DNA from 3 places in the Bradyrhizobium sp. KZN70725 genome. Region 2 is predicted to be linked to each of the others. Evidence: riboswitches for the same ligand, from Rfam matches in the RefSeq annotation. Region 2 holds a riboswitch; each other region holds the start of a gene.

Region 1 (7,820 bases), on a different contig from region 2:
GGGCAGGGGCCCTACAGCATTCCGGCTCCGGTTTGGCAAATTCACACGTCCTGCAAAGCAGAAAGCCATCCGTACCGTTCATGCGGTCGGCGATTTCGCTAAATATCCGGCCTTCGAACAGATCTTCGTACTCGTCGCGCAAAAGATTCCCAAGGACATGACGCCGCTCAAAATCCATGCAGCACAAAGTAACATCGCCGTTTGGAAGAAGGACATTCCGATGTTGCTGTTTCCCATTGCATGTCAGAGTGCCGGCGATCGGCTGCCGCGGGGTGATCATTTTCGGATCTATATGTCCTCGCCTGCTACTCAGCGGCCGCAAGCGTTGCAGCTTTTTGGCGGGGATTACATCGGCTAGATCAGGATGGATTTTACCCAGGATCACAAATTGAATCGAGGGAATGTTTGCCTCAATCAGTCGGCGCATGACATTGATGTAGTTTTTTCCGACGAGGCGGCTGTTCATATAAGTGCCGTCGTCGGGAACGTGCACGACGAAAGTCTTGAACCGGAGCATTTGCAGGCGTCGAACGTCAGTCCCGTTCATTCCAACAAGGGTCGTGAAGATCCGGACGTCGTGGCCGCGTGCGTAAGCATGCTCAACCATCGTGCTGCAATGCGGATGCAACCAGGGCTCCGAATATCCGGAAAAACTAATGCCAGTAGCTGTCGGTACGCGTGAGAGACATTGCTTGAAATCCTGAACACCCAGATGCTTGGCTTGGGATACGGGCCTTTGGCGATCTGCAAACTTGTCCTGGGAGCAATAAGAACATCTGACGATGCAGCCGGTGGTCGTGGTTATCTCCAATACCCGATGGCCGGGCTCAACCACACGCAACTCTTGTAAGACCCTAGGGTATGCCGTCATGTATCTGGTCCTTTCAGGTGCCGGAGCAGGCAATTGCCGCAGATCGAGCGCAGCTAACGCGGCGTCGCGCCTTGCCTGAAACGATCGCAACCGGAGTTTGGACGTTGGGCGAGATGCCTTGAATGAAGCCCGTGCCTTGCCACGCTGGTTTCGACAACAGGGTACAGGAGGACCAGTCCGGCGCTCCTCTCTCTGGGTGTCGATTGCCGCCTACCACCATGTCTGCGCCTAGCATCCTCCTTTCCTCCAGAAACACGTCAGCTCGACAGCTCTTGATGTTGTCGAGGAGAGCCGCAAATCGGGCTCCGGGGGGGCTCGATCCTGAGGACCACATCATCTCCGTGTCGCCGGACCGAGCAGTCAATCGCCGACATGGGACCGCCCAGAGGCGACATACGTTGTTCCGATCGCGTCCGAAATGCCAAGCTTGTTTGCCAAACAGTCGTGGCTTGCGCCGAATCCTGCAACATGACGTCGGGTACGATTCAAGCGCGTCGGGCGTGATCCAGCACGGCCCTGGAGGCTTTCGCGTGTTGCGAAGAGTGCTCTGGGTCGCGATGAGAGGCGCGACGATCCGGAAATCCTGATGGACGCGGCCGAGTAGGACCAACCTGACTTCTTTGGGCACCGAACAGTAGGCGAAGCCTTTATCGGCAGATCGCGAGAATGGGCCAGACAATTGGTCCGCTACAAACATGCACCGGGCGCGTGCCGAATTGATCAGAAGGGCGGCGACCTAGATGCGCCGCGACCAAATCGATCTGCTATGCGCGCCGAACAGCAGCTATACTGGCTAGAAAGATATTGACCAGGCGATCTCGGTGGGACGCGCCGCCGCGGACCTGCTCCTTCATTGTGAGACAAGGCTTGCGCCGACGGTAAATTCACGAAGGGAGCCGGTTTCGTCGCGCTTACAGCGGCTTAGCCGCTGCGAGCTCGATGAGCTTTCGTGTTCTTCAAGGCCCTCAGCCGTTCGAGCAGCGAGATCGCACGGGGAGCGTCGTGCGTCGAGGAGCTGACTGCGTCGGCTACGTGCATGATAGCTTTCCAGCGCCTTAGACACGATTTCATCTGGATCGTTGACGCTGATAGCTTCGAAGATCTTGAGCTGAAGATCCGCTCATACTCATCGGAACGGAAAAAACGGTCTCAGAGCCTTTGGTAGGGTCTACGTTCCAGATCAGCATAGACTGATGAATGGTCGGCTGGATTTCTGGATTGATTTGCCTGAACAGCCACAGGTGGACGTGTATGGATAGCGGAACATACCGGTGCTCGGCGTCGGCCGCTCCATTCATTGACTTCGCGGTGTCCTCTTCTGAAGCTTGATGTACCCCAAACGAGACTTGACGAATCTCGGCAAGTGACGCCTAGATGTAGATCTGTCATGGTTCTTCCATCCTTTATCTTGTAGGACAGGAAGCTAAGAGGGAACCCGGTGCGCCGAACGGCTACTCCGGGGCTGCCCCCGCAACTGTAAGCGGTGAGCGGTTGTCATCATGGGCCACTGGCGCAGAAACGCGCCGGGAAGGTCGACAGCCGCAGCGACCCGCAAGCCAGGAGACCTGCCGCGACAGAACAAACGTCCTCGGGCGGGGTGCCCCGGTGGAGCGCTTGCACTGAGGGACGTTTGTCTCCTGCAAGTCGTCCGTGGCCCCGGCTCCAAACATCGCGGGGTTGCCGATGTCGCCGTCTTTTGATTTCGATCAGCAGGGTCATCTCGTTACACCATCCAGTGTGCGGGCAGCGCAAGCACAGGCAGCGCTTGCCCCGCTTCAGCGGTCTGTTGCGCCGCCTCCATCGCTGGCTCCGCTGCCGCGTCCCCTCGCGCCAGCTCCAAAGCCGTCTGACCTTGCCCTTGATCGATCGCGCGACAGCCTCCTGACATCGTTCGGCAAGCTGACATTGACCGACCGTTATCTGCTCGCCGGCGAAGGCGTCCAGGACATTTTTGCGCGGGTATCGTGCGCGTTTGCGGACGATGTTGCACATGCTCAGCGTCTATATGATGCAATGTCTCGACTGTGGTTCATGCCGGCGACGCCGGTGCTCTCGAATGGCGGCAGCTTGCGTGGTCTACCCATTTCATGCTTCCTCAATTCGGTCTCGGATTCGCTCGAAGGTATTGTCGGCGCCTGGAACGAGAACGTCTGGCTTGCCTCCAACGGCGGCGGCATCGGTACCTACTGGGGGAATGTTCGCTCGATCGGCGAGAAGGTTAAGGGCGGTGTCACCTCGGGCATCATCCCGTTTATCCACGTCATGGACGGCCTGACGCTGGCGATCAGTCAAGGCTCGTTGCGGCGCGGCTCGGCGGCAGTCTATCTCGATGTCCAACATCCCGAGATAGAGGAGTTCCTTGAGATCCGGAAGGCGTCCGGCGACTTCAATCGTAAGAGCCTCAACCTGCATCACGGCATCAACGTTACTGACGAATTTATGCATGCCGTGCGAGCCGGGACAGCGTTCGCGCTTCGCAGTCCAAAGACCAGCGAAATGGTTCGCGAGATCGATGCTCGCCAGCTGTGGCAACGTATCCTCGAGAACCGGCTGCAGACCGGCGAGCCTTATCTCTTGTTCATCGACACCGTGAACCGCGCCCTTCCCAAGCACCAGCGCGACCTCGGCCTCAAGGTCTCGACCTCCAATTTGTGCAGCGAAATTACCCTGCCGACCGGCATCGATCATCGCGACGAGGAGCGCACCGCGGTGTGCTGTCTCTCATCGCTCAATCTCGAGACATGGGACCGGTGGAGCGAGGAGCCGGGCTTCATCGAAGACATCATGCGTTTCCTTGACAACGTGCTCACCCACTTCATCACGGTGGCGCCGGAGGGCATGAGGCGTGCCCGCTATGCTGCCCTACGCGAGCGCTCCGTCGGCCTAGGCGTCATGGGCTTGCACTCGTTCCTTCAGGCCAAGGGCATTCCGATGGAGAGCGCTCTGGCCAAGTCGTTCAATCTGAACATGTTCCGGAAAATCCGGCGGGATGCCGACGCGGCGTCGGTGACGCTCGCTCGCGAGCGCGGCCCTTGCCCGGATGCGCTGGAACGCGGCGTGATGGCGCGATTTAGCCATAAGATCGCAATTGCGCCGACCGCCTCGATCAGCATTATCTGCGGCGGCGCGAGCGCTTGCATCGAGCCAGTCCCGGCCAACATTTACACCCATAAGACATTGTCTGGCGCCATCTCGGTGCGCAATCCGCATCTCGCCAGGGTACTCACGGCCAAAGGCGCCAACACCCCGGCGATATGGCAGTCGATCATAGCGCACGAGGGATCGGTCGCTCATCTCGACATCCTCTCGGAGCACGAGAAAGCGATCTTTCGCACCGCTTTCGAGATTGACCAGCGCTGGATCATCGAGCTCGCCGCCGACCGCGCGCCGTTCATCTGCCAGAGCCAATCGATCAACCTCTATCTGGCGGCCGACGTCGATAAGTGGGATCTCCATATGCTGCATTGGACGGCATGGGAGCGCGGATTGAAAAGCCTCTATTACTGCCGTTCGAAGTCGATCTCGCGCGCAGCGTTCGCCGGCAAAATCAGCGGCCGTGACGAGGCGGAACGACCGCAGCCGCAGCGCACCGACTATGAGGAGTGCCTTGCATGTCAGTGATTGACCTCTCGGCTGTCGATCCGCGCACGTTGATCGGCAAGGGACGGGTCGGCCTCCTGGACTCGACCGGAAGCTATGACGTTGATCGCTATGGCTGGGCTTACGAGTTCTGGAAACGTCAGCAGCAGACCCATTGGATGGGCGAGGAGGTTCCGCTCGGCTCCGACCTCAAGGATTGGGCGTCGGATCGTGTCACTGCCAACGAGCGCGCGCTGCTCACCCAGATATTCCGCTTCTTCACTCAATCGGACATCGAGGTCGGTGACAATTATCTCAAGCGCTACATCCCGATTTTCCAGCCGCTCACCGTGCAGATGATGATGGCTGCCTTCACCAATATGGAGACCGTCCATATTGACGCCTATGCGCTGTTGCTCAAGACGCTTGGCATGCCCAAGGCCGAGTTCGAGGCATTCCGCGGCTATGCGCAGATGCGCGCCAAGGCTGACTACATGCACGAATTCGGCGTCCATACTGTGGCCGACGTCGCTCGCACCCTGGCGATGTTCGGCGCCTTTACTGAAGGCATGGCTCTGTTCGCGAGCTTTGCCATGCTGCTTAACTTTCCGCGGCACAACAAGATGAACGGCATGGGACAAATCGTAAGCTGGTCAGTTCGCGACGAGAGTCTCCACTGCGAGGGCATCATCAAGCTATTTCACGAATGGCACCGCGAAACTGGCGCGGTGACGAGCTCCGTTCGCGACGACATCATCGACGTCGCCAGGACCATGGTGAAGCTGGAGGAAAACTTCGTTGATCTCGCCTTTGGTCTCGGCGAGATCGACGGCATGCGCCCTGAGCAGATCCATGCCTATGTCCGCTATGTCGCCGATTGGCGGCTGACCCAGCTCGGGATTGCCCCGGTCTTCGATTTTTTTGAGGCTGGTCAGAGCGGGTTTACCCAGCTCAAGCCGCATCCATTGCCCTGGCTGGTCGAGATCCTCAATGGGGTCGAGCACGCCAACTTCTTCGAGCAGCGCGCTACGGAGTACTCCAAGGCAGCGAGCCGCGGCAGCTGGGACGGCGAAGAGGGAGTATGGGCTACTTTCGGCCGTATCTAGCACGAACGCAACAACGCTTTTGCGCTTCGATTCTGGTGCACCTAGGACTTTTCGCGAAAGTCCGCTGGAGACCGCGCAGCAAGGCCACATCGCGTGACATCGATCTGGTCCGCTCGAAATGATTATCGCAGACCCGTGACAGCAAAGCCGCTGGATCTGGCGCCACTCACCATCAGTCGCTCAGGTCCTTATGCTTGTGGAGGATCGGCCGTCATGGCGTCGACAGAGCAGGCAGTCGATAGTGAACCTGCGCACTCGGCCGGCGTTCAAACGCGTATGCGTTGCGAGTTTGACAAGCTTAGCCTCGCGGCATGCGGGTGGCGGAGCTGCGTTCTGAGCTTGCGCCCCTTTACAGCGCAGCCCTGGCGCCGAACCATGGGATGATGGCTCTCGGCCAGCCACAAGCAGATCGATATGGAAAGTCAATGCGGTTCTGACTGCCGGAAATGGTAGGAGAGGCCGCCTCGCGCTTTGAGATACTCTGTTGGAGCGAGGACATGCTCGCAACCAACACACCAGGGCGGTCGGGGATAGCGACTATGCGGACCCGTGTGCTCTCGAATGAGCAAAATCTGCGGAGCCCATCATGAAAGCGAGATCGGCACGTAGAGCCGATGGGGCGTCGAGTATCCCGCTGAGCAAGCTGGATGTAAGCGAAGCCAAGCGCTTTCAGGATGACAGCATATGGGGGTACTTCGAGCGGCTGCGAAGGGAGGATCCCGTTCACTACTGCCAAGACAGCCGCTATGGCCCCTATTGGTCCGTCACGAAGTACCGCGATATTGTCGCGGTGGATACAAACCATAAGGCATTCTCATCAGAGCAGGGTGTCACGATCGTCGACGTGCCTGACGAGCACTGGACCCCGAGCTTCATCAAGATGGGCCCTCCAAAACACGCACGGCAGCGCAACACCGTAAGTCCGATAGTTGCACCGGACAACCTGACGAAGCTTGAAAGTCTGATCCGCTCGAGGGTCAGGGTGATTCTGGACGGCTTGCCGCGCAATGATCCGTTCAATTGGGTGAATATGGTCTCGATCGAGCTGACGACGCAGATGCTCGCCACGCTTTTCGACTTTCCCTTCGAAGACCGTCGGCTCCTGACCTATTGGTCAGATGTAGCTGTCACACCTCCGAGAGCCGGCCATGCCATCGACAGCTGGGAAAAGCGAAGGACAATCCTGTCCGGATGTCTTGAGTATTTCACACGACTTTGGAACGAGCGCATTAATGCCGAGCCGCGCCTGGACCTGATTTCCCTGATGGCACATTCGCCCGACACGCGCCATATGGAGCCGGATGAGTTTCTCGGCAATCTGATCCTGCTGATCGTCGGAGGCAACGACACCACCCGCAACTCGGTGACCGGCGGCGTCCTGTTCATGAATCAGTACCCCGGCGAGCTGCGAAAACTGCGCGACAATCCGCGGCTGGTGTCGGGCGCCGTGTCCGAGATTATTCGATACCAGACACCGATCGCCCATATGCGCCGCACCGCCACGGCAGATTGCATTCTGGGTGGAAAGCAGATCAGCAAGGGCGACAAGGTCATTATGTGGTACATCTCTGGCAACCGGGATGAAGAAGTCATCGAGAATGGCGACAGCTTTGTGATCGACCGCAAGAATGTGCGGCAGCATCTGTCGTTCGGATTTGGTATCCATCGGTGCGTTGGTCGGCATCTTGCGCAATTGCAGTTGAATATCCTCTGGGAGGAAATATTGCGTGCAGGGCTCGACGTCATGGTTGTCGGCGAGCCCGAGCGAATCGCGTCAAACTTCGTTCACGGCTATTCCGCGCTGCCCGTGCAGATTGTAGCCTAGTCCCTGATCGCGTCGGTGGCAGCCGGCACGCGGTGCGGTTGGGTTTGTCTTGAGCCGCTTTCGTTGCCGCAGGTAGCGAAAGCGGTTTGATCGGCGCCAAACAATCGCTGCATGTCGGGATCCGGTCGGTAACCGGGCAGGCGTTGTGGAGCCCGCGTAAGGAGCGACAGGTGTAGCGGGCCCGGGCTGCCTTGCAGGCGCCTGACAAGCGAAAAGGGCAAGGCCAAGGGCGCCTCAAAGCCCCATCTTCCGGCCACCTTGGATAGCTGCAACCGTAAAGGTCGATGAGCTTGATATTGAAGGTTGTAGCCGTGGCAGCGATTTTCCTTGGAGAAGCGATTTCGATCATCGCCGAGTTGATTGCCTCAAGGCGGTTTGGAAAATCCGGCGGGGATGTGACAATGCTCCTGCCGATGTTTCTGCTGATATCTTTCGGTGG
Region 2 (7,820 bases):
CACTCCGATCGGCGCAATGGCAACCCTTCGCGAAGGGCAGCTTCGTCGATCTGGATCATGCTCGCACCGGCTATCTCGAGATCGCGGACTTCGTCGCGGATCGCCAGTGCGATCTGCCGGCAGACCTCGCCTCTTGGAATATCATCGCGAACAAACGACCAGTTCAATATTGTTACTGGTCCGGTCAACATCGCCTTCACCGGCTTGCGGGTTAATGATTGCGCATAGAGCCACCAATCTACAGTGATCGGTTTGGGCCGCAAAACATCGCCGAACAGGATCGGTGGCCTGACACAGCGCGAGCCATAGGATTGTACCCAACCGTTCCTGGTAAATGCGAATCCGGCGAGTTGCTCGCCGAAGTACTGCACCATGTCATTGCGCTCGAACTCGCCGTGCACGAGGACGTCCAGACCAATGTCCTCCTGCCAACGCAGAGCGCGCGCGGTCTCCTCCTTGAGGAACTTGTGGTATTGCTCTTCGCTCATCGCGCCTTGCGCATGTGCTGCGCGGGCATTACGGACCTCAGAGGTTTGCGGGAAGGATCCGATCGTCGTGGTAGGAAAGGAGGGTAGTCCAAAGCGCTTGCGCTGGATCTCGGCCCGACGGACAAATGGGCTGGCGCGCCGGCGCATGGCCTCGTCAATCGCTCGCATCCGCACCGCGAGATTGGCATCACGGATCTTTGGTGAAGTCCGGCGGACGGACACGGCCGACTGCGATTCAGCAAGACTTTCAGCCACATTCTGATCACCCGCGAGCGCCCGCGCCAGGATTGCTAGCTCACGCATCTTCTGTACCGAAAAGGCAAGCCAGCTCTTGAGATCGGATGCAAGTCCGGTCTCGAGTTCAACATCGACGGGCACATGAAGCAGCGAGCAGGACGGAGCGATCTGGACACGATCCCTGCCAAGCTTGGCAATGGCGGGATCCAGTTGCTGGCGGAGCGTCGACAGGTTCGAGCGCCATACATTTCGTCCGTCGATGACGCCGAGGGACATGACGAGGTCACTTCGGCGGGCAGCAATGATCCGGCCCAACAGGTTCGGCGCGCGAACCAAATCCACGTGCAGTCCGGCGACGGGCATGTTCAAAGCTGTGTCCAGATTATCGCCGAGATCGCCGAAATAGCTCGCGACCATGATCTTGACGTCCGGTACTTCCCTGGCGAGCCGATCGTAGACGTGTAGCAAAGATCTTCGCGCCCCCTCCTCCAGATCAAGAACCAGGCAGGGCTCGTCGCATTGAACCCACTTTGCTCCCCGTTTGGCTAGTTCCTGCAGAACCTCGACATAGACCGGTATCAGCTCATCCAGGAGCGACAGCGGCTGGAACGCAGGATCCGCACTCTTGCCAAGCTTTAGGAATGTGACCGGCCCGATCAGCACAGGGCGGGTCTGGAACCCGAGGGCTTTGGCTTCCTCGTACTCCTCGATAGGCTTTCGCGAGGACAGGCGGAACGTCTGTCCTCGATGAAATTCAGGGACCATGTAGTGGTAGTTGGTGTCGAACCACTTGGTCATTTCCTGTGCGGGCGCGCCATATCCGCCCGATCCGTGGCTGCAACTCGCAGTCTGGCGGTCCCACTGTGAACCGCGGGCCATCTCGAAGTACGTCTTGAGCGAAACCGGTTCGGTTTTCGAGGCGTAGATTTCCGGAATGGCACCAACCATGACGGAGGTGTCGAGCACCTGGTCGTACAACGAGAAATCGTTGGACGGAATGACGGTGACACCGAGGGATTTTTGGCGGGCCCAGTTCGCAGCACGCAGGCCAGCTGCATCCTCGAGCAATTGCTGTTCGCTAATTGCGCCGGCCCAGTAACTTTCAAGCGCGCGTTTGAGCTCGCGCCTCGGGCCGATCCGAGGCGTTCCAAGCGTAGCAACCGGAAGGGAGAGAAGAGACATAGCGCTAACCCCGTAGTTGGGGGCAAAGGCGATGGCGGACGCAAGCAGGATCGCCCGAGCGGCGGCTGCTTGGCGCACCACCGGGACACCCCGCCCGTGGACGTATATGTGGTCGAGGCAGGTCTCCTGGCTCGCGGGTCATCGCCGCTGTCCGGCCTTCCCGAAGCCGCACGGGCTTCAGTGACTTTGTTGGACAGCGGCTCGCCGCTTACAGTTGCGGGGGCAGCGCCGGCCTGTTCACCGGCTTCCCTCTTAGCTCCGAATCCAGCGGGACCGGAGAACCTCTACTATATCGATTATCGGCAACAGACCGCTTCCGTCAACCTCTCAGATGACTCTCTCACTTCAATGCCGCCATCGGTGACTCACATGGCCATTTAACGTCGAAAGTTGACCACGATTGGAAGCTCTCTCCAAATATACGTGTCGAAAAGAATTGTCGAAGGCGCGAGTCGCGGCGCTTCCGGCGTGCCGGCGTCCTGTCTCTCGACAGCCATGAACCGCCGCCAGGGCAAAACACCTGCGCAAGTTTCATCAGCATACTCGGCGCGCATGTTGATCTACGAGCCAACCAATCTTGGTAGGCGATTTGCGGCCTCTCATGCCGATAATACTCGGGCACGCATATCGATTCGCCTCAACGAACACTGGGACCCGCAATGAAAATGGCTGTTTGGAGCGCCGTCGGCGTCTTTGCTGTCACCGTCTTTGCGGTCGGCCTGTTCGGGTGGTTGGTGAAAGCGTTCATGAATCAACCCGTCAGACAGAGGCTCTCGAGAATGTTGAGCGACGCGAGAGGAAGTTAGCGCGACTTGATCGTTTCTCGCTTGCCGGCCGCCGCGATTGGAAACAGCGGCTCATCCAACCATGAATGCTTGGCCGAGGCAGCTGGACGATTAACCAGATCGAACCATCGTGCGCGTAGGCAGAAACGCGCGCGCCATATCATGTGCCTGCCTGACGACGCGCTTTCGAACGATTCCGCACGCCCGGCGGTGACGAGCGACTTTTGCTTATTATCAATTACGAGCCGATAGAGATCGGCTGATAGAGATCGCTGGGCGTTCGGGTGAGCACACCGGACGGTTCAACAGCTTTCAACGGTGCCTCCCGATTTCTCATCCGTAAATCGGCAGCGGCTTTCGCCTGCGCCTCTCGAAGATCGGCGCGACAAAAGCTGAACCGGCCCGCGCGGATCGGCTGAATGGAAACATTGAAACGAGCGCCGTCGGAAAGCCAACAAACATTGCAATAATCTGGCGCGATTTGCCGGCTATTTCCTGGCACGAAGGATGCAAGCTCAGGGGTGCCCAGGCTTCTCCTCCTGGGCAGGTCCAGCACAGCAAATTGAGGTTGTGGCTGGCCCACTGAAGTTAGCGGCGCGTGACATCGAGGGGACAGCGCCTGCTCGCGCGGGACATCGGCAGGCGCCCGTGTCACGTTGCCGCTAACTTCTTCCAATCGAGGATAGCATTGAAGGCTGCCCGCTTTGACGTGTGGATGAAAAACCGATGGTCCGGCCGTTATGAAGAGAATGTCTGCAAGAGGCGTGCTCTGTCTCTGTCAATCGCTGATTTTCCTTGCTGGGCTGGTTGCGACGGGCAACAGTGCGCGAGCCGGCGAAAACGCGCTCGTCGAACGAGTCAAGTCAACCTGGCGAGCACGAAATGGTGAGACAATCGAGCACATTGTCTCGAAAGTCTCGAAAGTGGCGCACTTCGTCCCTCGAAACTGGGGAATCGCCGAAGGCATCGACCACACTGAGTATGTTTATCTTTCCTGGACCAGACATCAGGATAACAAATCAGACGAACATTACCTTATTACCTGGAAGATCGGGACCGACGGAAAGATTGAAGTTGCGTCTCCCTATGCAAAGCCCATCGAACTCGGCTGGCACGCCCTGGCGCTTTCGCTCATCGCCAGTGAAGTCACCGACGGCGAAAACGACGCAAACCTTCGTTTTCTGCATAATCCGGTCAATTTCAACTTTGTGACGACCGCGCAGGGCAAGCTCGGAGATCTTCTCCGGCACGGCCGCTGTCATATTATCGAACCTGTTGTCGTGGATTACGTTACGGCGGCGAATGACAAGCCAACGGAAAAAGCGCACCGGTGGCGCGTTCTGCTGTTGGTGAACTGCAACATACCAGGCCCTCGCTACTTTACCGAAAATGGGGTCATCACCTTCGTCAAGCGCGAGGGACACGATTGGGAGCCGCAATCTTTCCTTGCCAAGAGGATTGCGACTTTTCCTCCCGGCGCCTGGTTCCATCACATAGAGCCAAACGAACGGGACACATTGGAGGGGGTGCGAAAGGCCTCGACAAATGATCAGGATGGCAGCGCTACTCCTTGAGCGCTGAGCGCCTCGGGCCAAAGCAGGACCCATGCGCTGGAAAATTGACGCGTCCAGCTATGCCGACAGGAGGCGAGCCTCTCTCCGGCCTGCAAGCCCAATTAAGAAAGCCAGGCATCAGGATGGCTCTTGCCTATTCAGGAGAGTAGCCGCGGCGGAACTGGTACAAAAAGACACATCCGCTCTCGCCAGCGCGCCACATGTCATCCTTCACGGACCAAGCGAGGCGATGCTGAGGCCAAGCTCGATCCGGCGTGCGCGCAGCGCATCGCGCGACCAACAAGCACCCGCGGGAGCGAGTGCAGCGACGAGACCGGTCTAAGAGGGACCCCGGGAACGGGGCAGTGATAGCGACGCCGGCATCCTCGATGGCGGCGGGACCCTTTCCCGAGCGCCCCCGGCGAGGAGCTCCGCAGCCTTGCTGCGAGGATCGAAGATCGAATTGAGCCTGATCTAAATTTCCTCGCGCACATTCGTCTGCGCGTCATAGATCTTGATTTGAAGCGTGGGAAAACGCTTTTTTAATTCTGCTCCACCAGCCCGGGCGCCGTCTCTGGCTGCGAATTCGGCTTTGAGTCGGCCGTCCACTTCTAGCGCGTAACAAGAGACCGGCAATTCAGGGGTGGCCATAACCATTTCAATCCCATTGTGCGGCGAGTCATCCAAACATGATGATTAGCGTGAGTCGCCTAAGCCCTGCCAGCGCGAACCGCCGCAATGCCCTGTGTGCCGACACACGTTGTGGATTGATTCATCGCTCTGAAATGGCAACCAGATCGCCACTCGCAATAGTGCGAGGACGCCCTTGCAGCGCAAACCCGTAAAAGGCGGCCTCGTCATTCCGCAAGCTCGCCGCTATGCCGAGCCGTGCTTTCTTCCGTTCGCGCATCGAAGGTCAGCCAGGCGTTGTGGAAGTCATTTCGCGCAGCGTTCGTTGCGGATAAGGTCGCGAATACGGGCCACCGTGTGAGTGAAGCATGGTTGTCTTGTAGCGTAGGACCAAGCGGGAGGCCGATCTCTTTTGAGCAATCACTCTTATCGTGCGTTGTCCCGACTTCCGCTTTCCCCTCCATGATGAACCTCGCGCCAGTCCTGTCGAACGATAGCAATCAAAGAGGCTTAGCATCGCCGCCTCTTCCGCTCGGCGGCGAAGACTACCACCCGCCCCGCTTCTTCCGAGCCTTTGGAGAAATAGCGTGCCAAGAGCCGTATTCCTGGGTCGCGAGTGCAGCGCTGAAACATGCGGGATCTCTTCCTTCAGGTCCAGAGCAGGAGACATGTCCAGGAGAGGGAGAGTCAGCTGGAGATGCCAGAAGCACGTCGAAAAATGCCCCCAAAGAAATCTCTTGAATCTCACCCAGCGTCAGGTCGTAGGCTGACAATATAAGCAAGCCTTCACAACAGCATCGTCGAACGATGCAGACGCGATGACGTGTGTGCAGTCAAGCAGTCGGCTGCGACGACACCGGATCGCTGCGATTTTGTGAGCCGATGAACCACGAGCGAAAGGATATTAGGATGAAGTACCGCATAATGATGGCAGCATTGCTCGCTATCATCGCGTCTCCTGTTTGCGCGGCGAAACTGAGCGGTGCTCCCCAAATCCTTGACGCCAATACGATAGAGATCGAACGAACGCGAATTCGGCTCTCGGGTATCGAGGCCCCCGAGACTGATCAGATTTGCCTGGATGCTCATGGCCGGAAATGGGCCTGCGGAGTAGCGGCTCGCGACGCCCTTATCAACTACTCGAAAGGACGAATATGGGATTGTCAGACCGCAGGAGTAGACAAGTACGGCAGGTCCCTTGGCAGTTGCTTCATCGAGGGCCAGGACGTGAACGCCTGGATGGTAAGCTCCGGTTGGGCGCTGTCATCCGAGCCATCCGCCCATGTTTACGTCATCAATGAGGTGGCGGCGAGCAGTGCCTTTGCCGGCCTGTGGTCGGGGGCATTCATCACCCCCTGGGACTGGCGTCGCCGCAACAAGAGCACGATCATTGTCGGCGCGAGCTCGGTGCCGAACGATGCCCAGGAACTCCTGCTCGGATCCGCTCTGCTATCTGACCCACCCTCGCCCGACTGCCTGATAAAGGGCACCGTCGAACGTAACGGCGAGCGCACGTATCACTCTCCTGGGCAACTCAGTTACGGACAAATCGACATGACGAAGAAACCGGCTGAACGCTGGTTCTGCAGCGAAAACGAGGCCGAAGCCATGGGGTGGCATAGAGCCGCGCGATAGAGGTCCTATCCATGCATGCAGACCGTTCACAGGATAACCCCTATCCGACCGAGCTCGCGCCTTCGCGCCGCTCGCTGTTGCTGTTCGCTGTTTCGGCATGTGTTGTGCCGTTTGCCGGCAACATTGTCGACGCGAAGCAAGCAACAGCGCCGCCGAAGCCGAATAACCGGCTCTCGCCCGATGCTGCGCTGAAGCGGCTCATGGAGGGAAACGATCGTTATGTGCAGAGCGTGTCGCGAGGGCGCGATCTGGAACGCGAGCGCCGACTTTTAGTCGATGGTCAGAATCCATATGCGGCGGTTCTGAGCTGCGCCGATTCGCGGGTAGCGCCCGAGCTTGCCTTCGACAGCGGACTTGGTGATTTATTCGTATGCCGCCTTGCCGGCAACTTCGTCAACGATGACACGCTTGGTAGCCTGGAGTATGCGGTTGCCGTACTGAACACGCCGTTGATCCTGGTACTCGGTCACGATCACTGCGGCGCGATAGACGCCACGATCAACTCGCTTGATGAAGGCAAGCCGGCGCCGGGACATATCCGCTCCCTCGTCAGCGCGCTAGCGCCTGCCGTAAGAGGGTCGCGCCACCAACCAGGTGACAGCTCTGCCGATGTGATCCGGCAGAATGTGATCGATAACGTCAATAAGCTCAAATCCGCCAGCCCGATCCTGAACCCGGCTGTTGAGCAGAAAACGCTAAATATCGTCGGCGGTGTATATCGGCTCGAAACCGGCAGGGTCGATGTATTGGGCTGACGCTGGTGGCCTCGCGCGATCGCCCAGCCGATCTGCCCTGTCCCACCCTCAATCGACTGACACAACATTCGCAGGTTCATCGGGCTGAATCAAATACGCCGGACGTGATCAGCTTCACTGATTGTCATAGCTTCGGGATAATGTTTGCGTGGTCTCCCGATACAGGTCATATTCTTCGTACTTATGTTGGCAACGCGCGGGCCAGCACCAGGCTCTCGATATCGTGGCCGACGTTGTTCATTATCGTTGTCTTCACTAGCGTTGCGACTGCCACCCGGATTCACCCGCTGCCATTGCCCGTGGAGAGGCTATCCTTCACGTAATTGTTTTGTGGCCTTATGGTGCGTTCGAAGACGATGCCGACGGCGATTTCACGAAACGGTTCACGCCGACGCTTCGGCGGCTTCCTGAATCCGCGATCCGACAGGGGCCGATGCTATCCACTCGCTGGCGCACGCGACAGTCCATTGCTCGAGCTATGAACAGCCGACATAGTTGGAACCGAATGACCGCAAGACTGTAGCGGCTAGCTCCGCTGGTTCTATCTCGGCGTCT
Region 3 (7,820 bases), on a different contig from region 2:
GAAGCCTATATCCGCCTGATCGGCTATGCCGGCGCCACCGGCGCGCATATGCACATCTGCCACTTCAACTCGTCGAGCAAGACGGATATCGAGCGCTGTGTCGCGCTGATCGCGAAAGCGCAGGCGCAGGGCCTGCCGATCACGGTGGAGGCCTATCCCTACGGCACCGGCTCGACCGTGCTGGCGGCGACCTTCTTCAGCGATCCGAAATTCGAGGAGCGCAACGGCCTCGGCTACGATTCGGTGCAGCGCGTGACCGACGGTCACCGCTTCGGCAGCCGCGAGGAATTGCTGGCGGCACAGGCCGAAGAGCCCTCGACCTTGGTGCTGTGGCATGTGCTCGACATCGAGAACAACGCGCATCATCGCGATCTGCTCGATATGGCGGTGCTGTATCCGGGCGGCGCGATCGCCTCCGACGCGATGCCGTGGACGCTGTCGGACGGCCGCCCCTACAGCGGCGACGCCTGGCCGCTGCCCGACGATGCCACCTCGCATCCGCGCTCGGCCGGCTGCTTCACCCGCTTCATCCGTGAATGGGTGCGCGAGCGCAAGAAAGTGTCGCTGCTCGAGGGCATCCGCAAATGCGCGCTGATCCCGGCCGAGATCCTGTCGGCGAGCACGCCGGCGATGCGGGCCAAGGGCCGGCTGCAGGTCGGCGCCGACGCCGATGTTGTGGTGTTCGACTACGAGACGCTGAGCGATCGCGCGACCTTCTCGGCGATGAATCGTCCGGCGGAGGGCGTGCGGCATCTCGTGGTCAGCGGCCAGCCGCTGATCAGCGATGGTGTGCTCGATGTCGCGGCGCGTCCCGGCCGGCCGGTGCGCCGGCCTATCACGGGGGGCTGAGGTGCCGGTCCCGATCCTGCTGGTCGCGGGCTTCCTCGGGGCGGGCAAGACCACGGTCGTCAACCATCTGCTGGCGCATGCGCAAGGGCGGCGCATCGCCGCCGTGGTCAACGATTTCGGTGCGATCAATATCGACGCCGAGCTGATCGCCGGCGCCAGCGACGGCGTGGTCAGCCTGAGCAATGGCTGCATCTGCTGCACGCTGGAGGGCGACCTGCTGCGCACGCTCGCCACGTTGCTGCGGCGTGATCCGCGTCCCGAATTCATCGTGATCGAGACAAGCGGGATCGCCGATCCCGCCGATATCGTGCGCAACCTGATGGATCCCGTGATCTGGAAGGAGGCGCCGCTGGAGACCGTGCTGTGCGTGGTCGACGCGACGCAGCCTGCGGCGATGCTGAACGATGCGCTGCTGCGCTCGCAGCTCCGGGCGGCGGACGTGGTGGCGCTGAGCAAGGTCGATCTGACTGACGCCGCTGCGTGCGCCGCGATCCGCGACGCCGTGCGCGCGGTGCGTCCGGCGGCCGTGGTGGTCGATGCCTTGCATGGCGAGGTGCCGGCCGCGCTGCTGTTCCCGGCGGACCTCGATCATGTGCCGGCTCCGCGCGAGACCGCGCCGCGACGGCCGGCGTCCGATCGCTTCGAGACGCTGAGCTGGACCTCGGAGCGGCCCGTCGTGCTGCCGCGCTTGCAGCAGGCGATCGGCAGACTGGCGCCGAAGCTGGCGCGGGCGAAGGGATTGTTCGAGACGGTGGAGCAGCCCGGGCGGCTGACCGTGCTTCAACTCGCCGGCGGCCGCGCGACCCTGGCTGCGAGCGGCGTGCCGTCGCCCGGCGTGCCGCGCACGCGCATCGTGTTCATCGCCGAGATGGGTGCGCTGTCGCGCGCGGAGATTGATGAGGTGATGCAGGGATGCGTCGAGGCTCAGTGACGCGAACCTACGTTTCCCGTCATACTGAGGTGCGAGGGAAGCGGCGTCTCGAAGGATGAATCGGCCACCAGCCGGGCCGTGCATCCTTCGAGACGCGCGTGCCGCGCTCCTCAGGATGACGGGTTGCCTTTCGGCGTCAGCCCTCGACGTCGCTGTGTCATCGCCGCAGCAGCATCTCGCAAAGCATGTGTGCGACGATCATCGAATTGACAGCCCTGCCGGCACCACCTATCGTTTTTGCCGACGGTTCCCTTCGGGGATCAAAAGGGAATGCGGTGCGAGGGTAACCCCAATGCCGCAGCTGTCCCCGCAACTGTAAACGGCGAGCCTTTCGTCAATTTGCCACTGGGCCATCGGCCCGGGAAGGCGTCGACAGGCGATGACCCGTGAGCCAGGAGACCTGCCGTCAGTCGTGGTCACACGCGAGCACATCGGGCGGGGGCGTCCTGGTGGGATCGGAGCACTGCCTTTTCGGCAATGCGCCATCCGCGTTCGCGGTGACGTGCCACGTTACCGCGAGTCCTTTCATGTCTCCGTCCTCTCCCGTTGCGCGCAAATGGCGCCTCGGTCTTCTCTGCTCCCTGTCATCGCTGCTGTTGCCGGCCGAAGGCTCGGCACAAACGCCGCCACCAACCAGGCTCGATCCGATCGAGGTCGCGCCCTCGGCTGCGGCAAAGCCGAAGCCTGCGGCGCGCAGTCGTGACACGGCCGCCGCGGCGCGGCCACGGCCGAGGCCCGCGACGGCCGCCGCAGCCGGCAGCACGTCGCGCGCGGCTTCGTCGGGCACACCAGGGACGGCATCGCCGACGCTCAATGCCACCACGCAGGGCGGCACCGGCAGTCGTCTCAACCTGACGCCGCTGCAGACGCCGGCCAGCGTCGAGATCATCACGGCGCAGACCATCGCTGAACGCGGCCAGCATAATGTGCTCGATGCCGTCACCCAGGACGCGGCCGGGTTCGTCGCAACGCCGGCGCCAGGCAACGGCGGCCTGTCGTTCAGCACCCGCGGCTTTGCCGGCAGCAACTCGGTGATGACGCTGTATGACGGCACGCGCTTCTATATCGGCTCCGGCACGCTGACGTTCCCCTACGACACCTGGTCGACGCAGCGCATCGAAGTGCTGCGCGGCCCGGCCTCGGTGCTGTACGGCGAAGGCGCGATCGGCGGCGTCATCAACGTGATTCCGAAGAAGCCGCAGAGCACGCCCTATAACGAGGCCGAGGTTTCGCTCGACAGCAACATGACGCGGCGGCTCTCGGTGGACAGCACCGGTCCGATCAATCCCAATGTGTCGTACCGCATCAACGCCACCGGCAACATGTCGGACAGCTGGCTCGATCGCGACAAGACCTCGAACGCGGTGGTCTCCGCTGCCGTGCGGGTGCAGGCGTCGGACAATCTGGCCTTCACGCTGTCGGAGGACTACGGCGACCGCAGCCCGTCGCGCTATTTCGGCACGCCGCTGATCAACGGCTCGATCCAGGATGCGCTGCGCTTCAAGAACTACAACGCATTGGACAGCGCGATCCGCTATCAGGACAGCTGGACCCAGTTCAAGACCGAGTGGGACGTCGCCGACGGCATCAAGGTCAACAACACGCTGTATTATCTGACCAGCGAGCGGCACTGGCGCGACATCGAGAACTACACCTGGAATCCGAAGACCCAGCTGATCGATCGCACGAGCTATATCGAGATATTCCACGACCAGAAGCAGCTCGGCAACCGGATGGATACGACCTTCAGCGGCCACGTGTTCGGCCTTGCGAACCAGGTCGTCGCCGGGTTCGACGTCAACCGGATCGACTTCACCCATACCAACAACTCGCCCTATGGCGGCGCGTCCTCGGTCAATCCTTATGTGTTCGATCCCGGATCGTTCTTCGCCACGACGACGGCGACCACGCCGGGCTTCAACGCGATCGTCAATCAATACGCGCTGTTCGCCGAGGATCGGCTCTCGCTGACCGATCAGTTGTCGCTGGTGACCGGGGTCAGGTATGATCGCCCCGAAGTGGACCGCACCGACTACAAGACGCCGGCAAACAGTTTTGAGACGACGCTATCGGGCACTAGCTGGCGCGCGGGCCTCGTCTACGAGCCGATCAAGAACCTCGCGTTCTATGGCCAGTACGCGGTCGGCGTCGATCCGGTCAGCAATCTGATCTCACTGTCGACCACGCAGAAGACATTCCAGCTTGCGACCGGCAAGCAGACCGAGATCGGGGTCAAGCAGTCGTTCTGGGGCGGCCGCGGCGAGTGGACGCTGGCCGCCTACGAGATCGTCAAGACCGGGCTCACGATTCCCGATCCCGGCAACCCTACCGGCGGCGTGGCATTGCAGATCGGCCAGCAATCATCCCGCGGGGTCGAAGGATCGATCGGGCTCGCGCTGAACGACGGCTGGCGCGTCGACGCCAATCTTGCGCTGTTGCGCGCCAGATACGACAACAACAGCCAGGTGGTCGGCGGCAAGATCGTCAGCTTCAACGGCAATGTCCCGGTCAACGTGCCGCAGCAGGTCTCGAATGTCTGGCTGACCTGGGATTTCGCGCCCAACTGGTCGGTCTATGGCGGCGTGCAGATCGTCGGTGCGATGTACTCCGATCTTGCCAACACCCAGCTGCGGCCGGGCTACAACGTGGTCAATGGCGGCGTCAGGTGGAAGCCGGACGACCGCACCACGGTCGCGTTCCGCCTCTACAATCTGTTCGACAAGCCTTACGCGGTGACCTCGAACGGCACCGGGCAGTGGCTGCTCGGTGTGCCGCGTACCGCCGAATTGTCCGTCAACGTGAAGTTCTGACCATGCGCAACGCTCTGATCCGGCGCGGGCGGCGGTGGCTCTATATCGTCCATCGCTGGATCGGCATTGCGACGTGTCTCCTGTTCGCGATGTGGTTCATCTCCGGCCTCGTCATGATGTACGTGGCCTTTCCGCGCCTTACCGACAGCGAGCGCCTCGCCGCGCTTCCTGTCATTCCCTGGAGCAAGGTGCGGGTCACGCCTGATCGCGCGATGGCGATCGCAGGTGTCGAGCGTTATCCGCGTGACCTGCGGCTTTCGATGATGGACGACACGCCCGTCTATCGGGTGACCGGCTGGAAGGGAGGGACGATCACCATTTCGGCGACCGACGGCAGCGTGATTGACCGGATCACGCCGGACCAGGCGCTGGCCATTGCCGCTCATCATCCGCATGCCTTGCAGCCTCGCTTGATCGAAACGATCACGCGCGACCAATGGTCAGTCACGTCGCGCTTCGATCCGTTGCGGCCGCTCTATCTGATCGGCCTCGGTGACGCCGATGGCACCGAGCTCTATGTTTCCTCGCGCACCGGCGAGATCGCGCTCGACACCACACGTTGCGAGCGGATCTGGAATTGGCTCGGCTCGATCCCGCACTGGATCTATCCGACCGTGTTGCGCAAGGACGGTTCGCTGTGGCGCGACGTGGTGTTGTGGATCTCCGGCATCTGCCTCGTCGTCGCGGTCACCGGCTTCTGGATCGGCGTCCTCCGCCTGCGGCTGATGCGCCGCTACGCTGATGGCGCCATCTCGCCCTATCGCGGCTGGATGGCCTGGCATCACATCGCCGGCCTGATCGGCGGCATCTGCGTCTTGACCTGGATGTTTAGCGGCTGGCTGTCGCTCAATCCCGGCGGCGCGTTCTCCGGCCGCGGCGTCACCCGCGAGATCGCGATCGGCTACAGCGGCCATGACACGGCCGACATCGTCGCTGGCTTCCAGTCGTCGCCATCGATGCCTGCGGTGGAGGCCCGCTTCGTCTGGATCGGCGGACACCGGTTAATGTTGCTCGACGACGGCAACGGCGGCCGCAGCATCGCCGATCCTGTGACCGGTGCGCGGATGACCCTCTCGCGCGACGAGGTCATCGCTGCCGCCCGACACGCAATGCCCGGCGCTGCGATGACATCAGCGCGGCAGCTCGATGAACCCGACGCCTATTGGTACACGCTGCACCAGGCGCGCGAGCTTCCGGTATTGCGGATCGGGTTCGACGATCCCGCCCGCACCTGGCTGCACATCTCCCCCGTCACCGGCGAGATCCTCGAGCGCAGCGACGACAGCCGCCGGTCCTACCGCTGGCTGTTCAACGCGCTGCACAGCCTCGATGTCCCGCTGCTGCTGCGCATCTGGCCGGCGCGCGACGTCGTGGTGTGGCTGCTATCGGCGGCTGGTACGATTATCTCGATCAGCGGGATCGTGATCGGGTGGCGCCGGTTGCGGCGGCGGAAGGTACGAGGCAGGCGCGTGTCGGCGAGCCTCGTGCGCACACCTCCGTAAGGCGCGATTACTTGACGGTCAGGTGCACGTCCGGCGCCGGCCGATCGGGTGCCCATTCCAGTGCGAACCGCTGTCCGGCAATGATCTCATAGGTCGAAAGCTTGGATGCGACCGCATCGCGGAACCGGAGATAGACATCGCGCTGCCGCCCGTTCGAGCGGGCCGCAGCCAGATTGAGCCATTTGTAGGCCAGCACGAAATCCGTCGGAACGCCGTGACCCTTGTCGTACATCAGGCCGAGTTGGGCCTGCGCGAACGGGTCGCCCTGCACGGCGCCGCGATAGTAGCAGTCGGCGGCGGCTGCGTAGGCCTGCGGCACGCCGAAGCCGTGCTCGTACAAGAAGCCGAGCATGCCGAGGGCGCGCGGATTGCCGCGCTCGGCGGCCGGCGCGAGCTCCCGGGCCGCCCGGACATAGTCGCCGCGATGGAAGGCGGTCGATCCGCGCGCGACGCTGTCGGCGCTCGCGACAGAGGCGGTCATCGCCCAAAGTGCGATCGCAAGCGAAGCCGAGAGGCCCGTCCGTTGTGCGAGAACGCGGCGCATCCTGCTGCCCGGCTCAGTGATAGCTGGTGGTGATCGGCGCATTGGTCGATGTCGTGGCGATGCTGCCGCGCAATTTCGATCGAAGCTCCTCGGCCACGGTCTGGGCGTCGGAGCCGTTGCGGATGATCTGCGGGCGGATGAAGATGATCAGCTCGGTACGCTGGGTGCCGTTGCTCTGATGTCCGAAGGCGTCACCGAGGCCCGGAATCTGGTCGAGCACCGGAAGCGCGTTGCGGGCGCCGCTCTGCTGTTCGCTGATCAGGCCGGCCAGCAGCACGGTCTGACCGTTGGCCACCGAGATCTGGCTCTTGACCCGTCGCTCCGAAACGGTCGGCGTCAGGTTGACCGTGCTGCCGCTGCTTTGGGGAACGTTGCTGATCTCCTGCTCGACATCGAGCCGCACGGTGCCGTTCACGCTGACGCGTGGCGAGACCTTCAGGATGATGCCGGTGTTGCGATAGTCGATGGTGTTGACCACCGTGTTGCTCGTGGTCAGCACCGTCGCGCTGCCGGTCGAGACCGGGACGACGTCGCCGACCTGCAGGGTCGCGACCTGGTTGTTGATCACGACCAGCGAGGGATTGGACAGCACCTTGACGCTGGTGACGGCGTGCAGCGCATCCAGGATCAGGCTCGGCTGCGTTGTATTTCCGATCAGGAAGTTGAAGCCCGGGAAGCTCTGGTTGATGAAGGCATTGGTGAGCGACCCCGCGACCGAGACCGCGCCGGTGGTCGCGTCGGTGGTGGTCGCGGGAGCGGAAGTGGCCTGGGTGCCGAGGATCGAGCCGGTGTTCGGCTTCAGGCCGAGGTTCTGGCTGGTGAGATAGGTCTGCACGCCATAGGACAAGGTGTTGTTGAGCGTGACCTCGGCGATCGTCGCGTCGATCGCGACCTGGAGCTGCGGCTCGTCGATCTGCAGCAGGGTCGACTCGATAATGCGGTAGTTGGCCTGGTCGGCATAGATCAGGAGATTGTTGTTCACGACATCGGGCGTGATCCGGACGTCCTGCATGACGGGCTGCCCGTTGCCGCCGCCGGCACCGCGTCCGGCATCCAGCGCGGCATTGTTGCCCTGGCCCGGATTGTTGGGATTGTTCGCCTGCCCGCCGGCGCCGAATCCCTGGCCAAGGCCCTGGCCTGTTGCGCCTGTCCCCGACGTGCCGCGGGATGCGAAGCCGCTCATG

The links. A riboswitch is a leader RNA that binds a small molecule or an ion and turns the genes downstream of it on or off. The one in region 2 is predicted to bind cobalamin.
Positions count from the first base shown of each region.
Region 1: linked by a shared signal. The riboswitch ahead of ACZBJS_RS28115 (ribonucleoside-diphosphate reductase subunit alpha) and the one ahead of metE (5-methyltetrahydropteroyltriglutamate--homocysteine S-methyltransferase) in region 2 are both predicted to bind cobalamin.
Region 3: linked by a shared signal. The riboswitch ahead of ACZBJS_RS29505 (TonB-dependent receptor) and the one ahead of metE (5-methyltetrahydropteroyltriglutamate--homocysteine S-methyltransferase) in region 2 are both predicted to bind cobalamin.

Region 1 is NZ_JBUYWT010000035.1:80,266-88,085, forward strand. It holds gene ACZBJS_RS28110 (radical SAM/SPASM domain-containing protein) at 1-871, opposite strand, end outside; cobalamin riboswitch at 2,243-2,458, shown strand; gene ACZBJS_RS28115 (ribonucleoside-diphosphate reductase subunit alpha) at 2,555-4,492, shown strand; gene ACZBJS_RS28120 (ribonucleotide-diphosphate reductase subunit beta) at 4,483-5,556, shown strand; gene ACZBJS_RS28125 (cytochrome P450) at 6,143-7,381, shown strand; gene ACZBJS_RS28130 (hypothetical protein) at 7,678-7,820, shown strand, end outside.
Region 2 is NZ_JBUYWT010000084.1:10,512-18,331, reverse strand. It holds gene metE (5-methyltetrahydropteroyltriglutamate--homocysteine S-methyltransferase) at 1-1,907, opposite strand, end outside; cobalamin riboswitch at 2,007-2,208, opposite strand; gene ACZBJS_RS39035 (hypothetical protein) at 2,931-3,368, opposite strand; gene ACZBJS_RS39030 (nodulate formation efficiency C protein) at 3,442-4,266, shown strand; gene ACZBJS_RS39025 (hypothetical protein) at 4,720-4,896, opposite strand; gene ACZBJS_RS39020 (thermonuclease family protein) at 5,785-6,510, shown strand; gene ACZBJS_RS39015 (carbonic anhydrase) at 6,522-7,265, shown strand.
Region 3 is NZ_JBUYWT010000039.1:33,366-41,185, reverse strand. It holds gene ACZBJS_RS29515 (amidohydrolase family protein) at 1-849, shown strand, start outside; gene ACZBJS_RS29510 (CobW family GTP-binding protein) at 851-1,780, shown strand; cobalamin riboswitch at 2,008-2,202, shown strand; gene ACZBJS_RS29505 (TonB-dependent receptor) at 2,308-4,590, shown strand; gene ACZBJS_RS29500 (PepSY domain-containing protein) at 4,593-6,092, shown strand; gene ACZBJS_RS29495 (tetratricopeptide repeat protein) at 6,100-6,573, opposite strand; gene gspD (type II secretion system secretin GspD) at 6,650-7,820, opposite strand, start outside.